Regions from separate parts of the Agrobacterium sp. 22094 genome, predicted to be linked through region 4. Evidence: predicted binding sites of a transcription regulator. Region 4 holds the regulator's gene; each other region holds the start of a gene.

Region 1 (8,109 bases), on a different contig from region 4:
CCGCTGGCATTTCCGGCATCAGCCGGCAGAATGTCCAGGCGCACCACAGATCCCGCTTCGCCGCGGATCATCTGCACAACCTCGTCGAGACGCGTCCCGACAACTTCCTTGATCGGGCCTTCTTCGCCCTGACCGACACCAATGATGCGGTCGCCGACAGCGAGTTTGTTCGAGAGCTGCGCCGGACCACCGGCCACAAGCTCGCGGATCGTCGTGTACCCGTCGCGCTCCTGCAGCACGGCACCAATGCCCACCAGGGAAAGCTTCATCGATATATCGAATTCAGCCGAAGCCTTGGCGCTGAAGTAGTCAGTATGGGGATCAACTGCCGTGGTGAAAGCCGCCATGAAGGACTGGAAAACGTCGTCGGCCTTATAGGTTTCGACACGGTCCAGAATGTTTTTGTAACGCTTGTCGAGCGTATCGCGGATCTTTGCTTCGTCCTGATCGGCAAGCTTCAGTCTGAGCCAGTCGCTCTTCACGCGCTTGCGCCAGAGTTCGTTGGCCTGCTCTTCCGTCTTGGCCCAAGGCGCATCCTCGCGCGACAGCGGATAGTCTTCCTGCAGCGTAAAATCGAAGCCGTTCTTCAACAGGCTGCGCGCATAGGTCATCCGCTCGACCACACGCTGGTTGTAGATCTTGAACATCGAGAACGGGATGTCGAGGTTCTTGTTCTGGATCGCGTCGTCGATCTTTTTGCTGTCCTTGGCAAAGCCGTCAATATCGCTCTGCGTAAACAGCATCCGGTCGGGATCGAGCGACTTGATATACTTGTTCATGACCTTGACGGAGAGCGCATCGTCCAACGGCACAGGACGGTATGCATAACGCTCCAGGAACTGTGCGCTGAGAGCGGCCGCTTCTGCCTCGGGTGCAGTGGCTTCCAGCACCGGCATCTGCGCGGGCTCGCGCGCTTGCGCGACGGTGGCAATTCCGATGACAAGGCTGAAGAAAAGGGGCTTCAAGCGCATCCCGACATGTTCCTTATTACTCAATATCTCCGTCTTATCTTATTCTTGGGCGAAATTGCGATAGTTTAAAAGCGATCAAGATATATTGATCCTTTGAATTTGAGACGGACGGCCCACGCCTCACCTCAGACCTGCTGGACTTCCTGCAGCAGTAAGCGAGGGCCAACCGGCACGCACCAGCTAAAGCGCTGTACGTCCTGTTGGACGCACAAAGCATGCTTTGCCTTTCCTGAATCGACGCATCGTACTTTCCGAAAATCGATTCCGATTTTCCCGTCGATGCTGTAGAGACACTCCTGCAAATCAGGAGTAAAACATGCAAAATATCAGAAGCTTGGTCGTGGCCATCATCGTCGGCATCGCTGTCGGAGCGGCTTTCATGATGTTGGACAAGTCGCGAGGCGCGGAATGGGCCGTCTCGCCTCAGCAGATCGAACAGGCGAAAGCAGAAGGCAAAGCCGGATACGAATCCTCTCCCGGCACCGTGACCGTTCTGCCGATCCGCAGTGAAACCGCGGATGCTCTTCCCTTCAAATGGACGATGTATGGCCTGGTGGCTGCTATCATGACCTTCGTCACCCTGCGCCGCAAACAAAAACGCTGAAAACGAAAAAGCCTGCCGCGGGAGGAGGTGCGGCAGGCTTTCGAAAAGAACCGAACAGCAACTGGGAGGAGGAGTGCTGCTGTTCTAACAAATGCCCTTTGGGAGGAGGATAAGGACATTTGCAACTCGAAGCTTTGCGGGAGGAGGTGCATCGCTTCGATGATTAGAAACTACCCCTAATTCTCGGCACAATAAATGACCTTTATCGCAGGTGAGATATGCATAGACGCATAGCTCCGCGTCTTGAAGTAGGGAGAGCCAGGAACGGTGCTGTGGAAATAGGCACGCGGGTGTGTTTTTGTCTTTGATAAGCTCATCTTCCACGGTGAACCCTGTCTAATTCAATCGCGTCATCAACTCAGCTGCCGATCGATCGCCGAAAGAACATCGCCCATGATGGAATCCTCTGCTCCCCACAACCTCCAGCTCTTCGTCGATGGTTCATATGACCCGATCAAGCGCATCGGCGGGTGGGGCGTGGTCGTGCTTCGGCACAATGTCGAGGTGGCGTCGCTGTCCGGCAGTATAGGCTGCACTGATAGCAGCGCGCCGGAACTCCTTGCCCTTCTTGAAGCCCTCCATTGGCTGGACGAGAATGCGCCTTGCGAAGCTGCGACGATCTGGTCCGATTCCACCTACGCAGTGACGGGATGCAACAGGTGGCGCCACATCTGGAGAACAAATCATTGGCGGAAGCGCGCCCCGAACGGCAAGGGTCGTCGCCGAGACGTTCCCAATGTCGATCATTGGAAGGCGCTCGACACGTGCCTGACACGCGGTGATATGATCGAGATTGCCTGGTGCAAAGGCCATGTCGGTCTGCCATGGAATGAACGAGCGGACGCCCTTGCGAGGCAGGCAATCCAGCACGCCACAGTTGCCACAGCAGTTTGCTAAGGTTGGTCTCCTACGCCGCGGAACGGGAACCTCAGACACCTACGATGCGCAAAATCCTTAAGCGCCCGCTAAAACTTACAGGGAACTGCAACTGCTAAACCGTGTTTGGGCTTCGTAACAATTGTGGAGCACAGACATGGATGCCGATATTCGCCGCCCTTCCCCGCCCTATCCTGAACAGCAGCAGGCGCCACCAGGCACCACCGGTCAGATGGAGCCAAAGCCGGATCACGGCGAAAAGTCCTATAAGGGCAGCGGCCTTCTCAGCGGCAAGGTCGCTCTGATCACCGGCGCGGATTCCGGCATCGGCAAGGCCGTTGCAATCGCTTTCGCACGTGAAGGCGCCGACCTCGTCATCTCCTATCTCGATGAGGAAGAGGACGCGCGCGATACAGTCAAATGGGTGGAGGAAGCCGGTCGCAAGGCGGTCGCCGTTCCTGGCGACATCACCTCCGAAGAGCATTGCAAAACGCTGGTGCAGCGCACTGTCGACGAATTCGGCAAGATCGATATCCTCGTCAACAACGCCGCTTTCCAGCGCACCTATGCGGACATCGGCGACATTGAGTCAGCCGAGTGGGATCAGACCTTCAAGACCAATATCTATGCGCCATTTTTCCTGTCAAAAGCTGCCGTGTCGCACATGCAATCCGGAAGCTCGATCATCAATACCGCCTCGATCCAGTCGAAACAGCCCTCGCCACACCTGCTTGCCTATGCCTCCACCAAAGGTGCAATCCTGAACTTTACGGCCGGACTCGCCGGGATGGTCGCCGAAAAAGGTATCCGGGTAAACGCGGTCGCGCCTGGCCCGATCTGGACACCGCTCATTCCGTCTACCATGGGCGTTGAGAAGACCAAAAAGTTCGGTGAGCAGACATTGATCGGTCGCGCTGGACAGCCGGCTGAGCTTGCTGGCGCCTATGTTCTGTTGGCGTCGGACCGCGGCAGCTACATGACCGCTGCCGTCATCCCCGTCACCGGTGGTGAAATCATGATCTGAGACCGACGGTCAAAAAAGGAAATGTGGGCGGGCCGTGCGGAACCGTCTTGCCCATCTGCGGTTCGGTCGGAAGAATAGGGAGGAGATTCCCATGACCGGCCCGCACCGCATATATGGCTCCAACGAGACCACCTCCATTATCCGACCCCAGCCATCCGAAAGCCTGACCATCGGCAAGCTGGCTCCTGTAGCAGATGCAGACGCGACCCACGCGGGGGGAGGATGCTTCTTACGAAGGAATTCAGGTCGTCGGGCAACGCGCGTATCGTTGCGGCAAAGGCGCAGTCCGATTTCCAAGCGGCAAATGCGCTGCCGGCCGGGGACGTCTCCACCTGCTTTCGCTCTACACAATTATCGCAGTGGAGCATGATCGCTCGGACCTGCAACGCGGCGTCATCTCGATCCCGCCGTAATCCATCATCGATCGAACCGGAACCCTCCCGCGTCTGAGAAGTTGAGACGACGAACCCTTACGGAGACAAAATCATGTCCGACAAAAATTCTATGTCACCTGCCGTTGCCTCACTGCATGACGAGCAGGCAAGACAGCGCACCGGAAAAGAAGATCTTCAGACGGGGCTCGAAGACACTTTCCCCGCCTCCGACCCTGTTTCTCAAACGAGTCCGACGACAGCAACCGCGACAACCGAACCCGCGGAGGAACAGGAAACGGAGGACACACCAAAGGTGGATGAGGCTCTTGCCGCTGTCAGAGCACGCCACGACGATCCGGAAACTGATCGCGCGATGGAAGAGATCAGAGCGCTGCGCTCTGAACTTGGGCGTATCACGGGATTTGCTCAAGAGATGATTTCCGGATCGGCGCGCGTCGCGAAGAGTGAAATTGATTCCGTTCAGAACACGGTAATCCGCCAAGTCCGAAAGCACCCTCTTCAGGCTGTAGGACTGGCGGCATTGCTCGGCTACGTCTGGGGAATGACCCGCTAGATGGCACAGGTTGTTTCGGACGCATAAGAGACGCGTTTCGCCCATTGAACCGACCCATCGCACCGGTCCGAAAATCGGTTCCGATTTTCGGACAAGCGCGATAGTCTCAAACGTCACTGCATTTGCAGATGGATGCGTGCAATATCCCTCATCCACAGTAGAATGAAAACCATGTGACAGGCGGAGCCATATGACATCCGTCTGTCATGAAAGCGTTATAGTTGCGATAGAAACCTAAACGCCGGGCAGATCCGGATGTGTGGAGTTGCACATGGACATCGCTCTCGCCGTTCTCGCCCTCGCGCTGATTTTCGTCCACCTGTTGAGCATAGCTCTCACCGCGATCCGTGTGAAACCGACGACGAAGCGCGGCTTAGAGCCACAAACTCAACCGCCCGTCTCCCTGGTCATTCCGCTTCGGGGTGTGGAGAATTTTACCGCCCTGACGATTCCTCGTGCCTTTCAGCTGGACTGGCCAAATTACGAGATCATCTTTTGTGTGGCGGATAGCGCAGATCCTGTCATCCCGCACGTCAAATCCAACATCGCCGCCTTCCCTCACATTCGGGCAACATTGCTGATGGGTGATGATCGGATCAGCGCCAATCCCAAACTGAACAATTGCGTCAAGGGCTGGCGTGCGGCGACCAGCGAATGGGTGATCCTCGCAGATTCCAACGTGCTGATGCCTGATCATTACATTGCGACGCTGATGAGCGCATGGCGTAAGGATAGCGGCCTCGTCTGCTCGCCACCGCTTGGCTCACGCCCGGCCGATCTTGGATCGGAGCTTGAATGCACCTTCCTCAACACATTTCAGTGCCGCTACCAATACGCGGCCGAAACGTTGGGCCAGGGCTTTGCGCAGGGCAAGACAATGCTATGGAACAAGCCGCTTCTTGACTCCCTCGGCGGTATAGAAGCTCTTGGAGCGGAAATTGCGGAGGATGCTGCCGCGACGAAGCTCGTTCGTGCAACTGGACGCCACGTTCACCTTGCGCCGGCCCCTTTCGAGCAGCCGCTAGGCACGCGCAGCTTTGCCGAGGTCTGGTCGCGGCAGGCCCGATGGGCCCGGTTGCGACGAGTGACCTTCCCTCAATTCTTCGCGCCTGAAATCCTTGTCGGCGGAATTCCACCTCTGTTTCTGGCCCTCGCCGCAGCCCTGCTCGCCGGCGCAGATGGCAAGACGCTGGTAGCGGTTATGGTCGCCGTCCTCGGGCTCTACTACCTTCCAGAACTGGCACTCGCAAAACTCAAAGGCTGGCATGTCTCATGGACCAGCTTTCCAGCCATGATCATGCGCGATGTGCTGCTCCCACTCATCTGGGCAAGAAGCTGGATGGGGTCCTCTGTTTCGTGGCGCGGCAACATGATGACCGTCGGAACGCAGGAAAGCACGCTCAGCGGCTAAAGCATGGTCCGAACAAAGGTGTGGAGCGACTTTGCGATAACGACATCTGGCAAAACAAACTTAAAGCGTAGGCACCAAGTCTGAAAGATTGCGACGCGCTTCCACGATGGCGGGAGAGCAAGTGCCATGGAACCAGAGAACTACGCTTTTCTGTAATCCTCTCAAACTTGGCACTGACTCCTGTTTCCTCACGCCTTCTGCTCTTCGTGTTCCGCGAGAAGCAGTGCAAGTTCGTCGCCGGCGATCAACACATCGTGCCCTCCGCGGTGAACATGCAGTTCAACACGGCTCGGTCGAAACGCGGTGTTCCGAACAAACTCGATCGCACTCCAGAGGGAGTCGAACATCTCCCTGTGAGAAACTTCGAAACGCTGCCACAAAACAACAGTTGTATGGCTCTCTCCAAACCGGCTCATTGCCTCGCTCGCATCGAAAACCAACTCAGCGCTCCTCACCATTGCATTTGAAAAGCAACGTTTAAAGACGCTGATCGTTCAACGGGAATGCCTTATTATGACGCGCATATGTCATTTGGGGCTTGGCATCGGGTTGGCGTCGATCGGTTCCTATTTCAGGCCGGTTCTGTAACACTACGCAAATACCCGAAGGTCTGATGTCAGTTACGCTTTAGGACGGAGAGGTAAAGTGAGGCTGTCTGCTCGCAGATGGTCGTCCAGTTATAGCGCGCCATGATCTTGCTGCCCATCTCGCCCACATCGACGGAGGCGTGTGAAGGCATCTTGCGGTCCGAGAGCTTTTTCTGCATTGCTTGGGAAAGTGCCGGGACATCGCCCAAGGGGAAATAGGATTCGGCATCCAGTTCGAGCGCCAGATTCGCCTCGATGTTGCTTGCCAATATGGGAAGGCCGTAAGCCAGCGCCTCGAGAAGCGCTATAGGCATCCCCTCATGACTGGAAGGCAGAACGAAAAGTCCGGCATTGGCAAACAGCCCACCAAGCCTTGCGCCCGATTGCGATCCTGTCAGCACGATGTTCGAATGTGATTTCGCCCGTGCTCTCAATTTTTCTGCGTAGTCGCTTCGGGCGTCCCCGCCGCCGACCAGAACCAGCTTGGTGTCCGGCATATCCGCATGCAGAAAGGCCTCGATCAAATCCATCTGGCGCTTCTCGACGACAAGGCGTGCCACCAGCAGCACGTAGCGGCCTTTGGTCAGCCCGAATTCATCGAGGACGGTGTCATCTGCGGCTTCGATATCGATCTGCACGCCATTGGGGATGAAATGGACGTTGCGATTGAACTTTGCCTGCATGGCATCGGCAATATGTTTGGCAACGACGATACGGCCGTGAGCGAAGCGCATGCCCGCCCATTCGCCAAGACGCAGAACCTTCTTCTCCAGCGTGTTCCACTTTTCGCGGTCGTAATCATAGCCGTGATGGGTGAAGACGACCTTCATCCCCATCAGGCGCGCCAAGGGTGCCACCAGCGAGGGACCGACCGCGTGAATGTGGACGATGTCAGGTTTTAGCCTTCGGGCTTTGAAGAGCGCGAGAAGCGTGTGGACGATGGCTTCCAGTCGCGTGTTGCTTGGCGCCCAAGTCGGATGAACGGTGACACCGCGCCAGACATAAGGCACTTCGCCGGCGACGTAATTTTGACGCGCATAGACGTGAACGTCGGCGCCTCTTTCGGCCAGCCCTGGAACAAGTTGCTCAACATGGGTTTCGATACCGCCCGGTACACCCGGTACACCGCGCAACCCAATCACACAAATGCGAACCGCATCAAGATCGGGAAAGTGGACCTCGTCGGCATTCCTGCGCGCCCGAAGTGCCGTCGTCTGTTTCGACGCCGTATAGTCCACTACTCGCTTCCTCCCGGGCATCCTACCCACTCCTACGGTACAGTCATGATACCAGCAACAGGCGGACAGCTTTCACGCTGCCTCGCCTACTCTGCACCGTAGCGCCATTTTATTGACGAAACCCTTCACATAACAGGTAAATTATAATTATCTAAAATACTAAAGACCTACCCGAGAGACGAAATCCCTAAACCTCGATAAAGGTCCAGCGTCCTTTCGAAAAAAGCGCCGCGAGAGGATTCTTGGTTAACCCAGGCGCGACCACGCTCGCCCATCTCCTTGCGCTCGCTTGCAGAGAATTGGTTCATCGCGTTGAGTGCTCCTGCGAGATCATCCGGATCGCCGGGTGCAGCGATAAGCCCTGTCTCTCCTGGTTTTATCAGTTCCGGAATACCCCCGATGTCCGTTCCGATCACCGGACGCCCCAAGGCATAGGCCTCCAGAATACTG
Region 2 (8,109 bases), 230 kb from region 4:
ATGTGATGCAGAAGGATGGTGTAACCATCCGGATCGGCAGATGCCACGCGACCTGCGCCGAGCGTGCCGCCAGCGCCGCCGACATTTTCGACGATGATCTGCTGGCCGAGATCCTTGGACATCGATTCAGCAACGAGACGTGCCACGGTGTCCGTCGGACCGCCTGCAGAGAACGGCACGACCATGGTGATGTTGCGGCCAGGATAATCCTGTGCGGCTGCGGAAAGCGCAAAGAGCGATACGGCGGCGGCAGCGACTGCACCCGTGACGGATTTCAGAAGTTTCATCTTTTCCTCCCGATGAATATGGCCTCAGCGACGAGACGCACTCCTCTGCGCTCGCCGGGGTGAGATCATTTGCAGTCGAGATCGCGCTTCACGCAATCGAGGGAAGAAAACAAATCGTTAAAAGAGTGTCGGCTAAAGGCCCGGATGGGTGGAATCCGAAACATTGCCGTCGCGGCGTGGGTGGATTCCTACCCATGATAATAATAGAGAACAGAACTCAGGAGCTTGTCATGTCTTCATCGGTGGGGGCATGCTTTGTTAGTGCGTATTTTTGCATCTTTTCATAGAGCGTCTTGCGCGATATTCCGAGCGTCTCGTAGACGGCTTTCAGATTGCCTTTATGGGTCGCGATTGTTCTTGCGATGATGCCTTTCTCAAACTCCGCCACCTTGGCGGAGAGCCCATGACCAGCAAGCGGATCGCTTTGCTGCCCTTCGCCGGAGCGACCGTCCAGTCCAAGAACGAACCGGTCCGCTTCGTTTCTCAGCTCACGCACATTGCCTGGCCACTCGCGCATCGCCAGCGATGAAATGATGCTGGAGGGCACCTCCATGTCGTCGCGGCCATAGCGCGCTGCGGCTTCTCTTACGAGATGCAGGAAAAGCAGGGGAATATCGCTTTGCCGTTGTGCAAGCGACGGGACATGGATCGTGGCGACGTTCAGACGATAGAGAAGATCCTGGCGGAAGCGCCCGGCAAGGGCCTCATGCGCCAGGTCCGTCTTGCTGGTGGCAATGAAGCGAACATCGAGTTCCACGGTCTCGTTGGAGCCAAGCCGCGTGATGGTGCGCTCCTGAAGCACGCGCAGCAGCTTGCCCTGCATATCGGGCGGCATGGAGCCGATCTCGTCGAGCAGGATGGTGCCACCGCGCGCATGCTCGAACTTGCCGTAGCGTGCCCTCAGCGCCCCTGGAAAGGCACCTGCCTCGTGGCCGAAGAGTTCGCTCTCGATCAGATGCTGGGGAAGGGCGGCGCAATTGATGGCGACGAAGGGACGGTCGGCACGCGCGCTGACATCATGCAGCGCCCGCGCCACCACTTCCTTGCCGGCCCCCGTGTCGCCGATGATCAGCGTATCGGCATCCGCGGCTCCTATGGCACGGATACGGTAGCGCAGATCGACCATCACCTGTGTGCGACCTGGCAGGCGCGTTTCCAGATCGTCGCGCTTTCCGGCAACCGCGCGCAGGCGCCGATTTTCCAGCACCAGAGAACGCCGATCCATGGCGCGTTTGATGATGCCGGCGAGGTACTGGATGCTGAAGGGTTTTTCGATAAAGTCGTAAGCACCGTTGCGCATGGCGCTGACCGCAAGCTGCACATCGCCATGGCCGGTCACGAGGATCACTGGAATTTCGGCATCCAGCTCCCGCACCTTCTGCAGCAGACTCATGCCGTCGATGCCGGGCATGCGGATATCGCTGACGATCACGCCGTCGAAACTGTAGCCAATCAGTTCGAAGACATGGTCGGCATTGTCGATGGTCACGACATCGAGGCCTGCAAGCTCAAGCGCCTGGGCTGTGGAAAGGCGCAAATCCTCTTCGTCATCGATCAGCAATACGCGGGACACGCTCATTCCGCGGCCATCTCCATCGGTGTTTCTGCGTCGAGTTCAATATCGAATCGCGCGCCGCCGTCCTCCAGATTGGTGACGACAAGTCGCCCGCCAAAATCCTTGACGATATTATAGGAAATCGACAAGCCAAGACCCAGACCCTTGCCGACGCCTTTCGTCGAAAAGAACGGGTCGAAGATGCGCTCCATGATCGCGGGCGGCACGCCGGGGCCACGATCGCGCACCGAAACGATCACCTTGTTGTCGCTCTTTTGCGCGGTGAGATCGATACGCCGGTCGTCCAGCCCCTCCACCGCATCGGCGGCATTGGAGATGATGTTGACGAGTACCTGCTGCAGACGCACCGGCCCGGCCTTGACGAAAAGCGTCTCCGGTCCAAGCGCCACATGCAATTGCGCATCCGCCGCCTTCAACCGGGCGCTGACGATTTCGAGCGTATCGGCCACCACCGTGTCGAGCGGAACAGGGCCGACATGCTCATTGGGCTTGCGGGCGAAGTTGCGAAGATGCCTGCTGATCGAAGCCATTCTGTCGATCAGGGCGGAGATGCGGAAGAGATTGGAGCTTGCCTCCTCCACGCGCCCGCGCTCGATCAGCAGTGACGCACTTTCGGCATAGGTCTTGGCAGCGGCAAGTGGCTGGTTGAACTCGTGGGAAAGGGCGGCCGACATCTGGCCAAGGGCTGCAAGCTTGCCGGCCTGGATCAGATCCTTCTGCGTTTTTCGCAGCTGCTTTTCCGTCTGGCGGCGTTCGGCAATCTCCCGCTTGATGTCGCGGTTCACCCGCGCCAGGTCTGCGGTGCGTTCCTCCACCCGCCGCTCCAGCTCTGCCTGGGCTTCGGCCTGATGCACCAGTCGGTCCTGCAGACGCCTGCGTCTTTGCAGCATGGCCGCAAGCAGCGCGCCTGCCAGGCCAAAGCAGAGCAGGGCCGCCAGCATCGTCGTCTGCACCTGCGTGCGCACCGAGCCGGTATCCATCAGCACATTCACCGTCCAGCCCGCTTCCGGCATGGGTTGAGAAAGGACGAGATATTCCCTGTCCTGTTGCCCTTCACGGATCGTCATCAACCGATGACTGCCAAAGATGCCTTCGGTCACCGGCAACTGGCTGAGCTTGGCATCCGCATAGCGGCGCGAGGCTTCGGTTCTGGCAATTCTATCGGGCGTCAGCGGCAGGATCGCCGAATAGAGCCATTGCGGCACGCCGGTCATGAAGATGATGCCTTCCGGATCGGTGACGACGATGCGATTTTCGCCGGTACCGAAGGAGGCCTCGATGCCTTCGATATCCACCTTGAACACGATGACGCCTTTGATGACGTCGTTGAACAGGATGGGAGAGGCGAAATAATAGCCGCGCTTGTGTGAGGTAGTCCCAAGCGCGAAGAAGCGCGACTGAAGGCCCTTGGCCGCATCCTGGAAATACGGGCGATAGCTGAAATTCTGCCCGATGAAACTTGCCGGGCCATCATAATTGCTGGCGGCAATCGTCTCGCCGTCCAGCGTCATGATGTAGATGTCCGAGGACTTCAAAAGGTCGTTGATCGACTTCAGATAAATGTTGGCGCGCTGCCTGAGGCGCTGATCCTCTGGATGGGCAACCAACTCCTCGATATCGTCGTGGTCGGCCATCAGTGCGGGAAGTGGCTCGTAGCGGCTCAGATGCCCGCCAAGGGCAGAGACCGCGAGCCGTAACGTCGTTCCACCCTGTTCGGCAGCCTCGTTGAGATAACTCTCGGCAAGCAGTTCCCGACCCTTGGTGAAGGCAAAGCCGCACAGACCAAGGCAAAGCAAAAGGATGCCGACCCATCGATATCTCACTCAAACCCCTCCACCTGACGGTTTTCTCTGTCGCATGTCGCTGCCGCAAAACCGGCGACCACCTTTGCGCGACATGCTGTAAAAAACCGTCCTCCTACTGAGGATAGTAAGTGCGGGTTCGTTTTTTTCCAAGCGGCATTGCGACGGCAGCAGAAGGCAACAAAAAAGCCGACCCAAAGGCCGGCTCGTTCGTCATGCAATCGCATCAAGAAGCGCTGATTATGCGCTTTCCTTCGGCGTCAGAACCTGACGTCCGCGATACATGCCTGTCTTCAGGTCGATGTGGTGCGGGCGACGCAGTTCGCCGGAGTTCTTGTCTTCGACGTAGGTTGCTGCCTTGAGGGCGTCTGCCGAACGGCGCATACCGCGCTTGGACGGGCTCGTTTTTCTTTTAGGAACTGCCATTTGTGTTACTCCACTGAAGCGGCGAAACACGGGAACCGGCCAGAACCATAGGCCGAATGTCGCATGTCTCGATATCGGAAATTTGGCGCGCTTATACATGCCCTGCGGGGCTTTGACCAGCCCCGACGCACATTTTTTCGCGAGATACCGACGCAATCGAAAATCGGCATCCGTCCGACCCATCCATATCAGATGGGATCGAAGACAAGCAACTCCTCAAAGTGGTTCATGTCGGCAAATGCACAGAAGGCTGGCGGGCGCATTTCGATGACCGGCGCTGACGCACGCAATTCTTGAAGGCAGTCATCCAGCATCGCCTGCCAGCGTGGCAGGCACTCCGGCTCGAACCAACGGCGGGCATAGGCAAATGTAATGTGGAATTCGTAAGTCTCGTGATCGGGATGACGATAACCGAAGGCCTCGGCAAAGGCGTCGCGCCATGCGGCGATGATCCTGTCATCCACCTCGGTTACCCCTTTCAGGATCAGGCCAAGCGGCGTGACCGATGTTGCCTGCATGTTGAAGGCTGGCAGCTTCGGAAATTCGGCGAGGCGCTCACGGTAGTAGGCCGTCATCGCGTCGATCGTGCTGTCTTCCGGCATCTCCTTCGGCCAGTACGGCCAGGTGCGGCGATGCTCGATGATGCCCTGAAACACCGTCATGTGCAGACTGGAGACGGGTGTGAAGGCGAGGTGGGTCGAAGCCTCGGGCATATCGAGAAGCCGCTGACGGGCGGCAATGACCGCCTGTTGAGACGGCGAACCTTCGACCAGATGGCAGACGACCGTATTGCCCGGCTCAGGCAGAAATTCTCCCTCGGGAGAATAGCGCGTTCCCAGATGCCGGGGCGGTGCGGTATGATGGGTGGTCGAGAAGGCGGAAAGTTGTGGCGAAACGAACGGGGCGTGCATGGGAGGGCTCCTTGATAGAAGCCTTCCCCTACGCCTTATGGGCGACAGGCACATGACATTCGAAAGGTTACAGCATCGGCCCGAAAATCGGACCCGATTTTCGGTTCAAAAAGTTAGAGCGGCCTTCCTGTGTCCAATAGGACGCACGGCGCTTTAGTGCGCCTCGTCCCAGTTGCTGGCGGCCCGGGCATCCACCTGGAGCGGCACCCTCATGTCGATGGCCGGCATGGCGGCGTTTTCCATGATGGAGACGACCACAGGCAGCGTCTTTTCGATTTCGCTGTCTTCGACCTCGAAGATCAGTTCGTCATGCACCTGAAGCAGCATGCGGGCGGAGAGTTTCGCCTGCTCTAGTGCCGGTTCCATGCGGATCATCGCCCGGCGGATAATATCGGCCGCAGACCCCTGGATCGGCGCATTGATCGCTGCGCGCTCGTTGAATGCCCTTACCGACGGGTTGGACGACTTGATTTCCGGGTAGTGAATGCGGCGGCCGAAGATGGTCTCGACATAGCCATGCTCGCGGGCATAGGCCTTCGTGTTTTCCATATAGTCGCGAATGCCGGGGAAGCGCTCGAAGTATTTCTTGATATACTCACCCGCTTCAGAGCGGCCGATGCTGAGCTGATTGGCAAGACCGAAAGACGAAATGCCGTAGATGATGCCGAAATTGATCGCCTTGGCGCGGCGACGCACTTCCGATGGCATGCCTTCCACCGGCACACCGAACATCTCCGATGCTGTCATCGCATGAATATCGATGCCGTTCTCGAAGGCATTTCTCAACTGCGGGATATCGGCGACATGCGCCAGCACGCGCAGTTCGATCTGGCTGTAGTCGGCCGAAAGAAGCTTGTTGCCGGGCGTGGAAACGAAGGCCGTTCTGATCTTGCGCCCTTCCGCCGTGCGCACCGGGATATTCTGAAGGTTCGGTTCCGACGAGGAAAGGCGACCCGTCGTGGTCGATGCCAGCGAGTAGGAGGTGTGGACGCGCTTGGTGTCGGCATGGATATAGCCGGGCAGCGCATCCGTATAGGTCGATTTCAGCTTGGTCAGCTGGCGCCAGTCAACGATCTTGCGCGGTAGCTCCATGCCTTCAGCGGCAAGATCTTCCAGCACGGAGGCGGAGGTTGACCACTGTCCGGTCTTCGTCTTGGAACCGCCGGGCAGCCCCATCTTGCCAAACAGAATATCGCCCAGCTGCTTGGGCGAACCGATATTGAATTTTTCGCCCGCCAGTTCGTAGATCTCGTCCTCGAAGGCGGCAGCCTTCTGCGCCAGCTCGCCGGAAAGCCGCGACAGGATTTGCCGGTCGACGGATATGCCGCGCTCCTCCATATGGGCGAGCACTGGCACCAGTGGTCGTTCCAGTCGCTCATAGACGGTGGTCAGACGGTCGGCGACGAGGCGGGGTTTCAGCACCATCCACAGGCGCAGCGTCACATCGGCATCTTCGGCAGCGTAGGCCGTTGCCTTGTCGATATCGACGAAGTCGAAGGTGACGCCGGATTTTCCGGAGCCTGCAACATCCTTGTAGGCGATCGGCTTGTGACCAAGCCAGCGCTCGGAAAGCGCATCCATGCCATGCGCGCCTTTGCCGGCTTCCAGCACGTAGGAGAGCAGCATCGTGTCGTCATAGCTCTGCATGACGATGCCGAGCCGCTTGACCAGCAGGTAGTCATATTTGAGGTTCTGCGCCACTTTCAAAACGGCCGGATCTTCCAGCAGGTCTTTCAGCCGCGAAAGCGCAAGATCGAAGGGGATCTGGTCCGGCGCCAGCTTGATGCCGTCGCTGAAGAGATCGCCGCCAGAGCCGGTCTTGTGGGTGAGCGGTACATAGGCTGCGATAATGTCCGAGCCGCTGGCATTCTTGCTGTTATCGGCAATCGCAAGCGAAAAGCCGACAAGCTCCGCCGTCATCGGGTCGAGCGAGGTCGTTTCGGTATCGAAGGCAACGACGCCGGTCTCGCGCGCCATGGCGACCCAGCGATCCAGTTCCTCGATCGAGCGGATTGTCTGGTAGGCGGTCGTATCGATCTTGGCGGCGGCAAAGATCGTCTCGCGTGCCGAGGCAAGCTCCTGTGGCGTATCGCCTTCGGTCTTGGAGAGAACCGCGCCGACATCCGCCACCGACGCTTCGCCAAGCGCAGCTGATGGAGCATCGCCGACCGTATCGGTGCCAGCATCGAGATCGGGCCCGTGGGCCTCTACGCCACGCTCGACCGGAACATGGGCGGGTTCGATGGCCGATGCGTCTGCACCTGTCGCTTCCGCGACGCGGCGTGTGAGCGTGGTAAATTCCATCGCTTTCAGGAAGGCAATCAGCTTCGGGCCGTCCTGGACTTCAAGTGTCAGCGCATCCAGCGCAAGTTCCAGCGGCACATCGGTGCGGAGCGAAACGAGCTGGCGGGAGAGGCGCGCCAGTTCCGCATTGGCAATGATGTTTTCCCGGCGTTTCTGCTGCTTGATTTCGCCTGCGCGCTCCAACAGCGTATCGAGGTTGCCATATTCTTCCAGCAGCTGCGCTGCCGTCTTCGGCCCGATACCGGGAATGCCCGGGATATTGTCGGTGGAATCGCCGGTCATCGCCTGCAGGTCGATCATCTTTTCCGGCGGTACACCCCATTTTTCGATGACGTCCGGCACGCCGATCTGCTTGTCCTTCATCGCGTCGTACATATGCACATTGGGCGTGACGAGCTGCATCAGATCCTTATCGGAGGAGATGATGGTGACATCCGCACCGATTGCTTCCGCCTGGCGGGCATAGGTGGCGATGATATCGTCGGCCTCGAAGCCTTCGGTCTCGATGCAGGGCAGGTTGAAGGCGCGGGTGGCGTGGCGGATCAGACCGAATTGCGGAACGAGATCTTCCGGCGGTGCCGAGCGATTGGCCTTGTAGAGGTCGTAGAGCTCGTTGCGGAAGGTCTTGGACGAATAGTCGAAGATCACCGCGAAATGCGTTGGCGTCACCCCCACATCTGTATTGCGCGCATCCCTCAACAGCTTCCACAGCATGTTGCAGAAGCCGGACACGGCATTGACCGGCAATCCATCGGATTTGCGGTTGAGCGGAGGGATGGCATGGAAGGCGCGGAAAATGAAAC
Region 3 (8,109 bases), 290 kb from region 4:
CCGCCGATCACGGCCTTACGGGCATCAACGATCGTCTGGTAGAAGGACGGATCGACCTTGATGTATTCCTTGTTCTTGCCCTGGGTGAAGCCCTGGAAGCAAGCGAGGTCCTTCTTCGGCAGGTCGAGGAAGAAAGCTTCGATCTTTTCCTTCATCGGCTCGCCGACCTTGTTGGCAACCATCAGCGGACCGTTCGGGATCAGCGGCGACTTCCAGACTTCGACGAGATCGTCCATGTCGAGATTGCCCTTGGCGACCATCTGGTGGAGGTTGCCGGAGCTGTAGCCTTCTTCCCACTTGCCAACGCCGGAACCGAAGGTGGTGCCGACATCGAACTTCTTGTCGAGAACGGCGAGAACGAGGTTCTCATGGCCGCCGCCGAAGCCGGTTTCAGAGAAGTATTCCTTGACCGGCTTGCCGGTGTCCTTCGGCAGGGCGACGTTCGGGATGAGATAGCCGGAGGTGGAGTCCGGATCGGCAAAGCCGAGCTTCTTGCCCTTGGCGTCTGCCAGCGTCTTGATGCCGGAGTCCTTGCGGGCAACCATGATGGTGTAATAGCCGCTGGAGCCGTCAGCGCCGGTGTATGTCAGGATCGGATCGACAGCCTTCGGGTCCTGAATAGCGATCTTGGCGTAGGAGGATGCGCCCATGGAAGCAATGTCGATGGTGCCGCCCAGCAGACCCTGGATGACGCCGTTATAATCGGGCGACGGGAAGAGCTGAACCTGCTCAACACCGGTGGCAGCCTTCAGGCCATCGGCAATGCACTGCGCGTTGCGCAGCTGGTCGTTGGAGTTTTCGCCGCCATCGAGGCCGATGCGCAGAACCTTGACGTCCTGAGCGAGAGCCGAACCGGCCAGAAGGCCAAGTGCAACCGCCGAAAGAAGAGCTTTCTTCAACATGGATTTATCTCCGTTTTTCCGGCGAGCCGGAGTTTGACACGATGTGGAATGTGATATTGGCCCCTGACGCGGGCGGATCGATGCTGTGCGGTCCTTACAGTCCAGCCATGGAAAGCGGCTTGGGAGCAGAAGCTTCAGGACCGGCAGATGGGTGTTGGGCGCGCGCGGCAAGCTCCGCACCTTCAATGGTGATGCTGGTCGACGTCATGGTTTCGTCGATGCCGGCACCATGAGAATCAGTACCGTAGATTTCCTTGACCGCGCGGGCATCGAGTTCGGCGGGCGTGCCGTCGAAGACGACGCGACCGGCCGCCATGCCGATGATGCGCTCACAATAATTGCGGGCCGTATCGAGCGTGTGCAGGTTGGTGATGACGGTGATGCCTTCGCGCTCATTGATGTCGCGCAGCGCATCCATGACGATTTTCGCGTTGAGCGGGTCAAGCGAGGCAATGGGCTCATCGGCAAGCAGCATGCGCGGCGACTGCATCAGTGCACGTGCGATCGCCACACGCTGCTGCTGGCCGCCCGACAGAGTTCCCGCTGGCTGCATCGCCACATGCTCGATTCCCAGGCGCTCCAGTGCTGAAATCGCCATCAGACGCTCTTCGGTGGTGAAGATGCTGAGCAGGCTCAAGACCGTGGAGCGGTGGTCGAGGCGACCGAGCATGACGTTGGTCAGAACGTCGATACGCGGCACGAGATTGAATTGCTGGAAGATCATGGCGCAATCGCGCTGCCAGTGGCGAAGCGCAGCACCGCGGAGCGAGGAAACCTCGAGATCGCCAAAGTGAATGGAGCCGGATGTTGGATCGACCAGGCGGTTGATCATGCGCAGCAGGGTGGATTTGCCTGCACCCGAACGTCCGATGACGCCGACCATCTGGCCCTGGGGGATGTCGAGCGTCACGCTGTCGACGGCGGTCGATTTGCCGAAGCGGCGCGTTACCTGCTTGAGGTGAAAAGTCATAGGCCAAATCCAGTCTCGTTATTTCGGATTCGGCCTATCAGGGGTGCGTGAAGCGCGAATGTCAGTTTGATGAAGAAATTATTACAAGGCTGACGTCACGGGAGATGGTGTTCGTTTACCCGTCATACTTGGCAAGAAAGGCTTCCGCTTCGAGCGAACGGAAATCATCGAGGGCAGCGCGAAGCCTCACGTGATCCCAATCCCACCAGGCCAGCCGGTCCATGCGCTCGCCGATCTCTTCCGCAAAACGGCGTCGAATGAGTTTGGCTGGGACACCGCCGACGATGGTGTAGGGTGCAACATCCTTCGAGACCACGGCACCGGCACCGACGACGGCGCCATTGCCGATGGTGACGCCGGGCAGGATGGTCGCGCCGTGTCCGATCCAGACATCATGGCCGATGACGACGCGTCTGGCGCGTCTTGCGGCGAAGAACTCCGTCTCGTCCTGCGCATCGTCCCAATAATTATGGGCGCGGTAGGTGAAGTGGTGCAGCGTCGCGCGCGACATGGGATGGTTGGTTGCGTTGATGCGCACCGAGGCGGCGATGTTGACGAACTTGCCAATTGTCGCGCACCAGACGGCACCGTCCTGCATGATGTAGGAGTAGTCATCCATATCCACTTCTTCAATACGGCAGCGCTCCGAGACCTCAATGTATCGGCCGAGCTTGGAATTGACGACGCGGGCGCTTTCGTGAATGGCCGGTTCCAGGCCAACTTTGACACTCATGCTGCGATCTTTCTGGGTGAGAACTGCGAGACATCGAGGATGCGATCGGCCACGGCTTCACGCACTTCCTCATCGTGAAAAATGCCAAGAAGGGCTGTTCCTTCGGCTTTCTTTTGCCGGATCATCTCTACCACCACCTTGCGGTTGGCCGCGTCGAGCGACGCCGTCGGTTCGTCCAAAAGCAGGATGGCATGGTCGGTAATGAAGCCGCGGGCAATGTTGACGCGCTGCTGTTCGCCGCCGGAGAAGGTCGCGGGTGGCAGGGACCACAATTCCCGTGGCAAGTTGAGCTTCGACAGCAACTCTCCTGCCCGTTCGCGTGCGTCTTCGACCGGAACTTTTCGAGCAAGCAGCGGCTCCGCCACCACATCGACGGCGGCGACGCGCGGGACGGTGCGCAGGAACTGGCTGACATAGCCAAGGCTGCGGTGACGGACTTCGAGCACGGTGCGGGGCGCGGCACTTCCGATATCGACCATCTGTCCCTCATGCTTGATGAGGATCTGGCCGCTATCGATGGCATAATTGCCGTAGAGCATCTTGAGGATGGAGCTTTTGCCGATCCCCGAAGGCCCGCCAAGCACGACGCATTCGCCCGCCTGGACGGAAAAGGTCACATTGCGCACGACGGGCAGTTCGATCCCGTCACGCAGATGCATGGTGAAGCTTTTGAAGACTTCCGAAACAATGAGGGGGGTCGGCATGTCACACCTGCAGGATCGAGGAAACGAGAAGCTGGGTATAGGGCTCGCGCGGGTCGTCCAGCACGCGGTCGGTCAAGCCATGCTCGATGACGTTGCCGCCCTTCATCACCATCATGCGGTGCGACAGGAGCCGTGCGACAGCAAGGTCATGGGTGACGACGATGACGGAAAGGCCGAGATCGTTGACGAGACCGCGAACGAGATCGAGAAGCCTTGCCTGAACCGAGACATCCAGACCGCCGGTCGGCTCGTCCATAAAGACGAGGCGCGGCGAGGTGACGAGATTGCGGGCGATCTGCAGGCGCTGGCGCATGCCGCCGGAAAAGGCACGCGGCTGATCATCGATGCGATCGGTGCCGATCTCCACCCGCTCCAACCATTCGCTGGCGGTGTTGCGGATATTGCCATAATGCCGGTTGCCGACTGCCATGAGCCGTTCGCCGACATTGGCGCCGGCAGATACCGTCATGCGCAGACCGTCAGCCGGATTCTGGTGAACGAAGCCCCAATCGGTGCGCATGAGGAAACGGCGTTCCGCCTCGCCCATGTGGTAAAGATCGCGGAGAGACCCGTCGCGCATGCGATATTCCACGCTGCCGGTGGTCGGCATCAGTCGGGTGGAAATGCAGTTCAGCAGCGTGGTCTTGCCGGAACCGGATTCGCCGACGATCGCCAGGACTTCGCCCGGCCAAAGATCGAAGGAGACGTTGCGGCAACCGGCGCGGTCGCCGTAATATTTGGATACGTCGCGGACTTTCAACAGCGGCTGATCGCTCATTCTGCGGCCTCCTTCACATCGGCCAGCAGATGGCCGCGATGGCCATGTTCGCGCCGATCTTCGCAATGGTCGGTATCGGAGCAGACGAACATGCGCCCGCCCCGATCATCCAGGATGACTTCATCGAGATAGACATGGTCCGCACCACACAGCGCACATGGCTTGTCGAAGGTCTGAATCTCGAAGGGATGGTCGTCGAAATCGAGGCTGACGACTTCGGTGTAGGGCGGCACGGCATAGATACGCTTTTCACGCCCGGCACCGAAGAGCTGCAAGGCTTCCGACATGTGCATTTTCGGATTGTCGAATTTCGGCGTCGGCGACGGGTCCATGACGTATCGGCCTGCGACCTTCACCGGATAGGCGTAGGTTTTGGAAATGCGACCATTATGGGCAATGTCCTCATAGAGACGCACATGCATCAGGCCATATTCTTCCAGCGCGTGCATGACGCGGGTCTCTGTCTCGCGTGGCTCGAGGAAGCGCAAAGGCTCAGGGATCGGCACCTGGTAGACCAGCACCTGACCTTCCGTCAGCGTTTCTTCAGGAACACGGTGACGGGTCTGGATGACGGTGGCTTCCTTGGTATGCGTGGTGACGGCGACATTGGCGACCTTCTGGAAAAAGGCGCGGATGGAGACGGCATTGGTCGTATCATCCGCCCCCTGGTCGATGACCTTCAGCACATCATGCGGTCCGAGGATTGAGGCTGTCACCTGCACGCCGCCCGTTCCCCAGCCGTAGGGCATGGGCATCTCGCGCGAGGCAAAGGGCACCTGGTAGCCGGGTATGGCGATGGCCTTCAGAATAGCGCGGCGGATCATCCGCTTGGTCTGTTCGTCCAGATAGGCGAAATTGTACGTAGCGAGACCTTCATCCGCGAAGGTCTCTTCAAATGAAACTTCTTCAAGCATCGTGCGTTGTCCTTCCGTAAGTCACAACGGATGTCAGGAGTAAATGATCATGGAGATCGGAATTCTCATTGCGCTGTTCTTCACTGTATTTGCAGCATCCAGCGTATTTTGCGCATACTGGTTCAACGAGCAGCGCTGAAACCAAGTCTTTATTCGGCAGCATCGTTCAACCAACTTTCATCTGATCTCTGCGCAGCCTCGAAATCGGCGCGCATCTTTCTGACAAGACCAAGTTCAGCTTGGAAATCCACATAGTGCGGGAGTTTTAGATGCTCCACGAAACCTGTCGACTGAACATTGTCCGCATGCGAAATCACAAACTCTTCGTCCTGAGCCGGTGCGGTTCTGTCCTCACCGAACTCGTCTGCGCGTAGCGCCCGGTCCACCAGCGACATCGCCATGGCCTTGCGTTCGCTTTGCCCGAAGACGAGGCCGTAACCGCGGGTGAATTGCGGGGGCGCTTTTGCGGACCCCTTGAACTGGTTCACCATCTGGCACTCTGTCACCTGAATATCGCCGATGGAGACGGCAAAGCCGAGTTCCGGGATATCCAGCTCGACCTCCACCTCGCCAATTCTGACTTCACCGACGAAGGGATGGTTGCGGCCGTAGCCGCGCTGCGTCGAATAGGCCAATGCCAGGAGAAAACCTTCATCGCCGCGGGCAAGCGACTGCAGCCGCAAATCGCGTGCCATGGGAAATTCCATCGGTTCGCGGGTCAGATCGCCAGGAATATGATCTTCCGGCATATCACCATCGCTCTCGATCAGGCCTTCTTCCGCCAGAATTTCCGAAACGCGCATGATATGTTCGGCTTCTGAGTCGCGCAGGACAGGCTCCTCCACCTCTCCATCTTCGAGAAGCGAAGGATCGAGCAGGCGGTGGGTGTAGTCGAAGGTAGGGCCCAGCAACTGTCCGCCGGGCAGATCCTTGTAGGTTGCCGACACGCGGCGCTCGACCAGCATATCGCCCGTTTCCACCGGGTTGGAATAGCCGAAACGTGGCAATGTCGTGCGATAGGCGCGCAGCAGGAAGATCGCCTCGATCATGTCCCCACGCGATTGCTTGACGGCGAGAGCTGCAAGCGAGCGATCATGAAGCGAGGCTTCGGCCATCACCCGGTCGACGGCCAGGCCAAGCTGTTCGACGATCTGGCTAATCGTCATGGCCGGCAGGTTGCGGTCTCCACGACGGCGATCGGCCAGCAGGCGGTGTGCATTGGCAATGGCGGTTTCTCCGCCCTTTACGGCAACATACATAGCTCAGGCCTCCGTCTTGATGCGGGTGGAGCGCGGCAGGCAGATGGATTGGCTGCCGCAGGTGAGGATGACATCGACGCCGCGGGGGAAGACCGCGCGGTTCTCGCTCCAAAGCCGCACGAAGATGTCGGGCAGGCCCGAAGGGCGGATGATCTCGCTCTCGCGAATGCCTGGGCCGGAAAGGCGCAAGGCCGGGCCACCGGTCAGATCCGGTACTTCGATGATCACGGTTGCGGAGCGGTCGGGATATTCTTGGCTACCCTGAGCGAAGAGATCGAAGGAGGACAGCGTGCTTCCGGCATCCAGAACCGCGAAACGGGCGTCAGCCTTGGTGGGCGCCATCTGCGCTCCGGTGTGGAAGCTCAGCCAGCTTGGAACGATCGACTTCGAAAAGGCGCCGTTCATCCACACGGGCGTTTCGTAGTCGCAAAGAGTGAGAAGAATGCCGCCGGCGGCCTTGCCGAGAGGGCTTGGCGGCTGGATCGGCAGATCGAACGACTGGAGCTTTCCCGGCCGTGCCATGCCGTCCATCGCAGCCTTGAAGATGTGCTGGGAATCGAAGACCGGATCGGAAAAGCCGCCGGTCACGATGTTTGCTTTGGCGGACATCAGTCGTCTCCCCGTACCATCGTGAAGAAATCGACGCGGGTTGCGGCGGTTTGCTGGATGGCATTGGTCTTGCGCTTTTCAAGCCGAGACGCGACCACAGAGAGGACCTCGCGCTCAACGAGAGGACGGGTCGTCTCTTCCTGCCAAAGCGCATCGGCGATTGCTGCGTACCACGCCTGCTTTCGGCTGGTGCCGAGCGCATGGGCATGGCCGATCGTGCCGGAGGCCAGCTTGACGGTGGCGCGCGTCACGGTCGCTTCTCCGAGATTGAAGGGCGAACCGCCGCCGCCGATCTTTCCGCGCACCATGACGAGCCCGGTTTCCGGTCCACGTACCTTTTCGACTCGCGGCTTGGTATCCAGAGCGCTCCAGCAATTGAGAAGCTCTTCAACCGTCGCACGGGCCAGCAGCCCTGCGGCCCGCTTTCTCGCCTCTTGAATTTCGGTCGGTTCGTTCATTTTATCCTCAAACGTCTATTGATATAGACAACCATACAAGATAGCTTAGATGTAAGCCTTCAGCATGACAAGCGTGTGACATGACCCTGACGAACAATATGCGAAAGAAGAATGGCGTGGCGCTTTGGCGCCAGATCGCCGACCGGATCAGAACGGCGATTGCTGCGGGCGAATATGACGGCACCGGCATGTTACCGTCTGAAATGGTGTTGGCGGAACGCTTCGGCGTCAATCGTCATACCGTCAGAGGCGCCATTGCAGCGCTTGCGGATGAAGGCATCGTTCAGGCGCTGCAAGGCCGCGGGACACTCATCACCCGAAAAGATCGCCTGAATTTCCCGATCTCGAAGCGAACGCGTTTTACCACTGGTCTTGGCGATCAGGCACGGGAGATGAAAGGGCTGCTTTTGGCGCATTCCCTCGAGGGAGCGACGACAGCTCTTGCCAAGAAGCTGAATGTTGCGCCGGGTACGCCACTGATCCGGCTGGAGTTGCTGCGCAAGGTCGATCAGAAGCCAGTGTCGCGCTCGACATCCTGGTTTCCGGCTGAGCGCTTTGGCGGCATCGCCACTGACTATGAAGACACGGGCTCAATTACAGAGGCGCTGAAGCGATCGGGCGTGGAAGACTATGTCCGGGCGTCAACAACAGTCTCTGCACGGCATGCGGAGGCCGACGATCTGGCCGATCTCGAATTGTCGCCGGGCGCCATTCTTCTCGTCTCCGATTCCTTGAATGTCGACATGGACGGCCAGCCGATCCAGTTCGGCACCAGCCGCTTT
Region 4 (8,109 bases):
GGTCTTCACGGTAGACATTCCCGCCTTCTCGCTGGACAGCCCTGGGCTTGCCCGCGTGCTCAACTGAGCGGGGCTCTCACCCCGCTCCTTATCCTTATGCCGACAGTTCTTCGACCGGGTAACGGTAGGTCGTCGAGCAGAACTCGCAGCTCACCGACACCACGCCGTCCTCCTGGCTGTCCTCGATCTCCTCTGCCGAAAATCCGGACAGCACGCCCTTGATCTTCTCCCGCGAGCAACTGCATTTGTCGATGATCGACTGAGGCTCGTAGACGCGCACGCCCTGCTCATGGAAGAGGCGGAACAGCAAACGCTCCACCGGAACCTGGGGATCGGTCAGTTCATCCGTATCCACCGTGTCGATCAGCGCCACCGCTTCCGTCCAGGCATCGTCTTCGGCTTCACCGAACGAGCTTTCGTCGCCATCGCCGCCATGAAGGTCACGGGTGCGTAGACGCTCCGGCGCCTGCGGCAGGAACTGGGCAATAATGCCGCCCGCACGCCAGCCACGACGTGGCTTGCCTTCGCTATCACGGTCGAAGAACTCCGCCACACCAAGGCGCACCCGCGTCGGCAACTGCTCAGACTGGCGGAAATACACGCTGGCGATTTCCTCCAGCGAAGAGCCATCCAACGGCACGATGCCCTGATAGGGCTGCATGCCCACACCCTGATCGATGGTGAAGGCGAGGATGCCGGTGCCGAGAAGCTCTTCGGGCGAGGTCTGCCCAGCAGCAATCGCCTGTGCCAGACGCTCATCGTCGAAGCGGGCATATGCGCGCATGTTCTCAGGTGCCGTAAAATCGGCCACCAGGAGATCCACCGGGCCATCGCCCTTGGTTTGCACCGTGAGCTTGCCGGAGAATTTGAGTGACGTGCCGATCAGTGCCGTCAGCACCAAAGCTTCCGCCAGAAGCCGGGCGACGACAGGCGGATAATCATGGCGCTGCAAAATGGCATTCAGCAACGGACCGACCTGCACGGCGCGGCCGCGAACGTCGAGCCCTTCCACCTGAAAGGGGACGACCTTGTCGTCGCCGGCAAAGTTCATATCTTCCAGTTCTACGGTTACGTCCGCCATGGTTTTGCTCCTTCGAACCCGCCTTCCGGAATTTGGAAATGATCGCCACGCTTTCGGCCGCGACCAGCAGGTCTCTTGTCCGGTTTTCGCAAAGATAGAGCGGAGAATGGCAAAACGAAACCATCCCCGGCCCAAATGTCGCGATAAACGATTGATGAAACGCCGCCGTGAACCGGCAGCACTGGTTGGCGTAAAGATGGGGCGCCGCGCTTGAAATTCAAGCTCCCGGCTTAGCCCCCATCCTCAGCTCGGCCCTGCTATCAGATAACGCCCATGCACCAGGCGATCACGGCCTTTTGCGCGTGCAGGCGGTTCTCCGCCTCATCGAAGACCACCGACTGCGGACCGTCGATCACCGCATCGGTCACTTCCTCGCCGCGGTGCGCGGGCAGGCAGTGCATGAAGAGCGCCTCGCTATTGGCCTTCTTCATCAGCGCTTCATTCACCTGATAGGGCTGAAAGATGTTGTGACCGCGTGCCTTGTGCTCCTGGTTCATGGAAACCCAGGTGTCGGTGACGATGCAGTCCGAACCGGCGACAGCACGTTCGGCGTCATGGCAGAGCATGATCTCGCCGCCATTGTTGCGGGCCCAGTTGAGGTACTTGTCGAGCGGCTCCGAACCCATGGGCACGGCCATGTTCATCTTGTAGCCGAAGCGGGCGGAGCCCTCGACCAGCGAATGCAGCACATTGTTGCCGTCACCCGTCCAGGCGATGGTCTTGCCCTTCACCGGGCCGCGATGCTCTTCGAAGGTCATGATATCGGCCATGATCTGGCACGGGTGCGTCTCGTCCGTCAGGCCGTTGATAACCGGAACGGTGGCGTGTTCGGCAAGTTCCAGCAGGCGGGAATGATCGGTCGTGCGGATCATGATGGCATCGACATAGCGCGACAGGACCTTGGCGGTATCGCCAATGGTTTCGGCGCGGCCGAGCTGCATTTCGGTGCCGGAGAGAAACAGCGTTTCACCGCCAAGCTGGCGCATGCCGACATCGAACGACACGCGGGTGCGCGTCGACGGCTTTTCGAAGATCATCGCCAGCATCTTGCCAGCCAGCGGCTTTTCCGCCGTTCCGTTCTTCGTTGCGATCTTGCGGCTCTTGGCGTCTTCAAGAATGAGCCGCAGGTCTTCCGAGCCGACGGCCGAAAGATCGAGGAAATGCTTTGCCATTTTAATTCAGTCCCATCAATGCGGGCCACCCTTTACGCCGGCCCTGATGCGCCTCGTCAGGCGCTCTTTGCCAGTTTGGTGGTGAGTGCTTCGGCAGCCTTCTCGACGCGCGCAAGCCCATCACGCGCCTCTTCTGCCGTAACCACGAGCGGCGGCAGCAGACGGATGACGTTATCGCCTGCCGGAACGGCAAGAAGATGCTCCGCGCGCATGGCCTGGAGCAGATCGCCGGATGGAACCCGCGCCTTGATGCCGAGCAGCAAACCTTCGCCACGGATTTCCTCGATCACATCCGGATAACGGTCCTTCAGCGACGCCAGTCCCTGGCGGAAGATCAGCGCGACATCGCGCACATGCTCGATAAAGCCATCGGCCAGAACGATATCCAGCACGGCGTTGCCGGCCGCCATGGCCAGCGGATTGCCGCCATAGGTCGTGCCATGCGAGCCCGCCGTCATGCCGGACGCGGCTTCTGCCGTTGCAAGGCATGCCCCGAAGGGGAAGCCACCGCCAATGCCCTTGGCAACGGCCATGATATCAGGCGCGACGCCTGAGCGTTCATAGGCGAAGAACTTGCCGGTACGGCCAACGCCGGTCTGCACTTCGTCGAAGATCAAAAGCAAGCCGTGCTCTTCGCAGAGCGCACGCAGCGTGCGCAGGAAATCAGGCTGAACGACACGGATACCGCCTTCGCCCTGGATCGGCTCGATCAGAAGGGCAGCCGTTTCCGGAACGATCGCCGCCTTCAGCGCTTCGAGATCGCCGAATGGCACCTGGTCGAAGCCTTCCACCTTGGGGCCGAAGCCCTCGAGATATTTGGCCTGGCCGCCAGCCGCGATGGTGGCGAGTGTGCGGCCATGGAATGCACCTTCGAAGGTGATGATGCGGAATTTTTCCGGATGGCCGTGCGTGTACTGATAACGGCGTGCCGTCTTGATGGCGCATTCCAGCGCTTCCGCACCGGAGTTTGTGAAGAACACCTTGTCGGCGAATGTTGCATCCGTCAGCCGCTTTGCCAGCACTTCCTGGCCTGCAACCTCATAGAGGTTGGACAGGTGCCAGACCTTCTCGACCTGTGCCTTGAGGGATTCAACCATATGGGGATGGCTATGGCCGACCGAGGTCACCGCAACGCCTGCACCGAAATCGAGATATCGCTCGCCGCTTTCCGTGATCAGCCAAACGCCCTCGCCTCGTTCGAAGCGCAGGGGGGCTTTGGAAAACGTATCGAACAACGGCCCGGATTTGGGGGCAGTTTCGGCCATGGCGACATCACTCCTTACGTCAAGTCGGGACAGACGACTGTCAATAGGGCTCGCGGGTTATCCCTGCCCTGAAAATCAAAAATGCCGCCTCGCGGCGGCCTGCATGCTGTCTTCATTGCGAGAGCACTATTGTCACTTCCCCGCCTAATGTCAACAAATCTCGGCACTTCCGGGCATTTACAAGCCTTGGTAGGTGCTTGCCGCGCAGGCCCGAGGTGTTGCCTTTCTGACTCACAGGGGAAGCAAGTTGGGGAAAACCGGAAAATCGATTCCAGATGATTCCTGCGACTCTTGTCACGGAGTCAACCGACGATTAGGTTAACCGTCAATTACTAGACTGCAATGCGGCGGAACTAGTCACCTACAATCTGGCGAATGGCCTGCGCGTGGTTCACTCCATGGCATAGTAGGTGGATTCTGCCCGAAAACAACGCGACGAGCGGAGAAGCGGCATGAACTGGACGGACGAACGAGTAGAAAAGCTCAAGAGATTATGGTCCGAAGGGCTTAGCGCAAGCCAGATCGCAGCACAACTAGGCGGTGTGAGCCGCAATGCCGTCATCGGCAAGGTTCACCGCCTCAACCTGCCAGGTCGCGCCAAGGCCGGCGGCACGGTCGCCACGTCGCGTCCTGCGCCCAAGCGTCCCGCAGCAGCGCCGCGTCCGGCAAGCTATGCGGCTCCGGCCCGCGCTGCGACCAGCCGTCCAGCACCGGCCCGTAGCTCTGGTGCCCTCGCTTTCAAGGAAGACATGGACATCGACACCGTCGAGCCCATGGAATATGTTCGTTCTTCCAACAATGTCGTTATCCCGATCTCGCGTCGCCTGACGCTGACGGAACTGACCGAGCGTACCTGCAAATGGCCGGTCGGCGACCCGCTCAAGGACGACTTCCATTTCTGCGGCTGCGAGGCGTCTGAAGCCTCGCCCTACTGCAAGTTCCACGCGAAGATGGCCTACCAGCCGGTCAGCGAACGCCGCAAGGCGTAAGGTCTGTCTCAGAACCAATTCAGAAAGCGGGCTTCGGTCCGCTTTTTTATTGGGCAGTCTCCAGCTTTGCCAAATAATCCAAGCTTGCCTGCAGCAATAATCGCGCCCAGACTATCATCATGGACGCGATCGACACACTGCACGACTATATCTCGGCGCTATGGGCCAGGGCCGTCGACACGCCCTTCCCGCCAATCCCGCGCAGCACCCGTGGCGACGGAACCGTTTACGTCGAATGGCGACGCGGCAGCTACTGGCTGATCTGCGAGGAGCGCGGAGAGGAATATTGGCGTCGGGAAGCCACGGACATGGACGATGCCGCCTTCCAGTTGATGTCGATCGTGACGGGAGAAGTGGTGCGCGATCGCGAGCTTGCGGTTCGGGAAAAAGCGCGCCGCCAGTCGACCGGCCCGGACGACTATTCGCGCTGGAACTGGATGTACCAGGAGATCGAACTGATGAGCGCGATCAAGGAGAGTTATGGTGCTCGAACCCGAGCCAATTATGCCGAGGTGCTGACGCGCAGCCCGTTGTCGAGGGACGAGATAGACGCCGCGCGATATCCCATTCCGTCAACATTGATTTGACGCCGGGAAGCCACGGGCTGTCCGCTCTGACGCCGCAAGAATAGGAGCGCTTGTACCTTCAAGCAAAGCGCTCCCGAAGCCGATCAGGCTTCCATGGAATAGCCGGCACCGCGAACGGTGCGGATGACATCCTGCATGCTGGAGAAATTCAGCGCCTTACGCAGACGACCGACATGGACGTCCACCGTGCGCTCATCCACATAGATATCGTGACCCCAGACACCATCGAGAAGCTGGGAACGGGAAAACACACGACCAGGCGAGGTCATGAGGAATTCCAGCAGACGGAATTCGGTCGGCCCGAGACGGACTTCGCGGCTCTTGCGATGGACGCGATGCGTCTCACGGTCAAGTTCGATATCGCCGCATTTCAGCACCGAGGACAGGACCTCCGGCTTGGCGCGGCGCAGCATCGCCTTGACGCGTGCCATCAGTTCCGGCGTGGAGAAGGGCTTCACGACATAGTCGTCCGCGCCCGTCGCCAGGCCCCGAACCCGTTCGCTTTCCTCGCCGCGCGCCGTCAGCATGATGATCGGCAGACGCTCGGTTTCCGGACGCATGCGCAGGCGACGGCAAAGCTCGATGCCGGAGACGCCCGGCAGCATCCAGTCGAGGATCAAAAGATCCGGCGTGCGCTCCTGAAGGCGGATTTCCGCCTCGTCGCCACGCGGAATGGTGTCCACGTCATAGCCTTCGGATTCGAGATTGTAACGGAGGAGGACGCTCAGCGCCTCCTCGTCTTCGACAACGGCGATTTTTGGCACCATGGCTCCAGATCCTATCTGTCGCTTACTCGGTCACAGCGCCGAGCGTGTTGGAACTATCGTCCTTCGGACGCTCACCTTCCGGCTGGCTGCCAGTGGTCATGTAGTAGATGGTCTCGGCGATGTTGGTGGCGTGGTCGCCGACACGCTCGATGTTCTTGGCACAGAACAGAAGATGCGTGCAGGTGGTGATGTTGCGCGGATCTTCCATCATGTAGGTCAAAAGCTCGCGGAAGAGCGAGGTGTACATGGCGTCGATTTCCTCGTCGCGCTCGCGGATGGCCTGGGCCTTTTCCGCCGATCGCGTGGAGTAGACGTCCAGCACTTCCTTCAACTGCACAAGCGCCAGTTCCGACAGATGCTCAAGGCCACGTGCCAGTTTGCGCGGAACGCCGGTGCCGGCAACAGCGATGACGCGCTTAGCGGTGTTCTTGCCCAGATCGCCGACGCGCTCCAGGTCTGCGGCAATGCGCAACGAACCAATGATTTCGCGAAGGTCTGCTGCCATCGGCTGGCGCTTGGCAATGGTGACGATCGCCTTGTCGCCGATTTCGCGCTCGGCGTGATCGAGGATCGTATCGTCCGAGATAACCTTTTGCGCCAAGGCTGCATCGGAATTGACGAGCGCACGCACGGCATCGGCGCACATCTGCTCGGCCAGGCCGCCCATTTCGGCGATCCGGCGGCTGAGGAACTTCAGCTCCTCATCATAGGCGGACATGATGTGGGAATGTGTCGACATGTTCGTAGTCTCCAGTTTCGAAACGCCCTGTCGCAAGCCTTTTTAGTGGCTCGAGCGACAGACGCGGTGGAATGTGCAAGCAGCAACAGGATCAGCCGAAACGACCCATGATATAGTCCTGGGTGCGCTGGTCATCCGGGTTGGTGAACATCTTGTCCGTATCGTTCTCCTCAACCAGGTGGCCGAGGTGGAACATGGCGGTACGCTGCGAAACGCGAGCGGCCTGCTGCATCGAGTGTGTCACGATGACGATGGTGTAGTTGGCACGAAGCTCGTGGATCAACTCTTCCACCTTGGCGGTCGCGATCGGGTCAAGCGCCGAGCATGGCTCATCCATGAGGATGACTTCCGGTGAAACGGCGATGGCACGTGCGATGCACAGGCGCTGCTGCTGGCCGCCGGACAGACCCGTGCCGGATTCTTGCAGGCGGTCCTTCGCTTCGTTCCAAAGACCTGCCTTCTGCAGGGCGGACTCGACGATCTGGTCCATATCCGCCTTGTTGCGGGCAAGACCGTGGATGCGCGGGCCGTAGGCAATGTTTTCGTAGATCGACTTCGGGAATGGGTTCGGCTTCTGGAACACCATGCCGACGCGAGCGCGAAGCTCGACGACATCGATGGCAGAATCGTAGATATCCTCACCATCGAGCGTAATCTCGCCGGTGACGCGGCAGCCATCGATTGTGTCGTTCATGCGGTTCAGCGTGCGCAGAAAGGTGGATTTGCCACAGCCCGAGGGGCCGATGAGAGCCGTCACCGTGTTTTCGCGAACGTTGAGCTTCACATCGTAAAGGGCGCGCTTCTCACCGTAATATACGGAGACGTCCTTGCCGATCATCTTATAGGAAACTTCATTCATTTTCTTGTCCAGCGCCTTTTCAACTGCTGCTTCCGACAACATGTTCATTGTTCCGTTCTCCCTTGCTTCTTATCGCATTTCCGAGCAGAAAACCGGTATCCACATTTCCTGGAGATGCTTTACCAGCGCCGTTCGAAGCGGCGACGCAGCAGGATTGCGCCCACATTCATCACCAGGAGGAACATAAGCAGGATGATGATAGCGCCGGATGTTCTTTCGACAAAGGCGCGTTCGGCTTCGTTCGCCCACATGTAGATCTGAACCGGCAAGGCCGTTGCAGGATCAAGCGGGGTCGTCGGGTAATTTGCCACAAAGGCCACCATGCCGATGAGAAGGAGCGGCGCGGTTTCGCCAAGCGCGTGTGCAAGGCCGATGATGGTGCCGGTCAGGATGCCCGGCATGGCAAGCGGCAGCACGTGGTGGAAGATGGTCTGCATCTTTGAGGCACCGAGACCGAGCGCTGCGGCGCGGATCGAAGGCGGCACGGCTTTCAAGGCAGCGCGTGTGGCGATGATGATGGTCGGCAGCGTCATCAGCGTCAGCACCAGACCACCGACCAGCGAGGCCGAGCGCGGAAGGCCCATGAAGTTGATGAAGACCGAGAGACCCAGCAGACCGTAAACGATGGACGGCACCGCTGCCAGGTTGTT

Evidence for each region. Region 4 encodes PhoB, which activates phosphate uptake and scavenging genes when phosphate is short. Its sites were predicted from a motif close to TGTCATNNANCTGTCAT; they were not measured.
Region 1: a site for PhoB is predicted at 4,626-4,642, ahead of ACTJK5_RS14585 (ceramide glucosyltransferase). Genes of this name have one in related genera too.
Region 2: a site for PhoB is predicted at 5,044-5,060, ahead of ACTJK5_RS12185 (DUF1868 domain-containing protein). Genes of this name have one in related genera too.
Region 3: a site for PhoB is predicted at 1,931-1,947, ahead of phnC (phosphonate ABC transporter ATP-binding protein). Genes of this name have one in related genera too.

What each region holds. Positions count from the first base shown of each region.
Region 1 covers NZ_JBQEPX010000002.1:464,628-472,736, forward strand. Annotated here, with positions in the region: gene ACTJK5_RS14560 (carboxy terminal-processing peptidase) at 1-971, opposite strand, end outside; gene ACTJK5_RS14565 (hypothetical protein) at 1,288-1,575, shown strand; gene ACTJK5_RS14570 (RNase H family protein) at 1,969-2,472, shown strand; gene ACTJK5_RS14575 (SDR family oxidoreductase) at 2,609-3,475, shown strand; gene ACTJK5_RS14580 (hypothetical protein) at 3,962-4,423, shown strand; gene ACTJK5_RS14585 (ceramide glucosyltransferase) at 4,695-5,834, shown strand; gene ACTJK5_RS14590 (hypothetical protein) at 6,023-6,274, opposite strand; gene ACTJK5_RS14595 (glycosyltransferase family 4 protein) at 6,451-7,659, opposite strand; gene ACTJK5_RS14600 (glycosyltransferase family 4 protein) at 7,827-8,109, opposite strand, start outside.
Region 2 covers NZ_JBQEPX010000001.1:2,493,128-2,501,236, reverse strand. Annotated here, with positions in the region: gene ACTJK5_RS12205 (tripartite tricarboxylate transporter substrate-binding protein) at 1-287, opposite strand, end outside; gene ACTJK5_RS12200 (sigma-54-dependent transcriptional regulator) at 505-1,866, opposite strand; gene ACTJK5_RS12195 (sensor histidine kinase) at 1,863-3,686, opposite strand; gene rpmF (50S ribosomal protein L32) at 3,906-4,091, opposite strand; gene ACTJK5_RS12185 (DUF1868 domain-containing protein) at 4,280-5,002, opposite strand; gene polA (DNA polymerase I) at 5,156-8,109, opposite strand, start outside.
Region 3 covers NZ_JBQEPX010000001.1:2,546,896-2,555,004, forward strand. Annotated here, with positions in the region: gene phnD (phosphonate ABC transporter substrate-binding protein) at 1-902, opposite strand, end outside; gene phnC (phosphonate ABC transporter ATP-binding protein) at 997-1,872, opposite strand; gene ACTJK5_RS12435 (DapH/DapD/GlmU-related protein) at 1,988-2,605, opposite strand; gene phnL (phosphonate C-P lyase system protein PhnL) at 2,602-3,309, opposite strand; gene phnK (phosphonate C-P lyase system protein PhnK) at 3,311-4,087, opposite strand; gene ACTJK5_RS12450 (alpha-D-ribose 1-methylphosphonate 5-phosphate C-P-lyase PhnJ) at 4,084-5,001, opposite strand; gene ACTJK5_RS12455 (carbon-phosphorus lyase complex subunit PhnI) at 5,151-6,260, opposite strand; gene phnH (phosphonate C-P lyase system protein PhnH) at 6,264-6,869, opposite strand; gene phnG (phosphonate C-P lyase system protein PhnG) at 6,869-7,327, opposite strand; gene phnF (phosphonate metabolism transcriptional regulator PhnF) at 7,408-8,109, shown strand, end outside.
Region 4 covers NZ_JBQEPX010000001.1:2,260,826-2,268,934, forward strand. Annotated here, with positions in the region: gene apaG (Co2+/Mg2+ efflux protein ApaG) at 1-67, shown strand, start outside; gene ACTJK5_RS11055 (Hsp33 family molecular chaperone) at 95-1,081, opposite strand; gene argF (ornithine carbamoyltransferase) at 1,342-2,259, opposite strand; gene ACTJK5_RS11065 (aspartate aminotransferase family protein) at 2,310-3,518, opposite strand; gene ACTJK5_RS11070 (GcrA family cell cycle regulator) at 3,971-4,507, shown strand; gene ACTJK5_RS11075 (hypothetical protein) at 4,627-5,094, shown strand; gene phoB (phosphate regulon transcriptional regulator PhoB) at 5,178-5,861, opposite strand; gene phoU (phosphate signaling complex protein PhoU) at 5,884-6,600, opposite strand; gene pstB (phosphate ABC transporter ATP-binding protein PstB) at 6,692-7,507, opposite strand; gene pstA (phosphate ABC transporter permease PstA) at 7,579-8,109, opposite strand, start outside.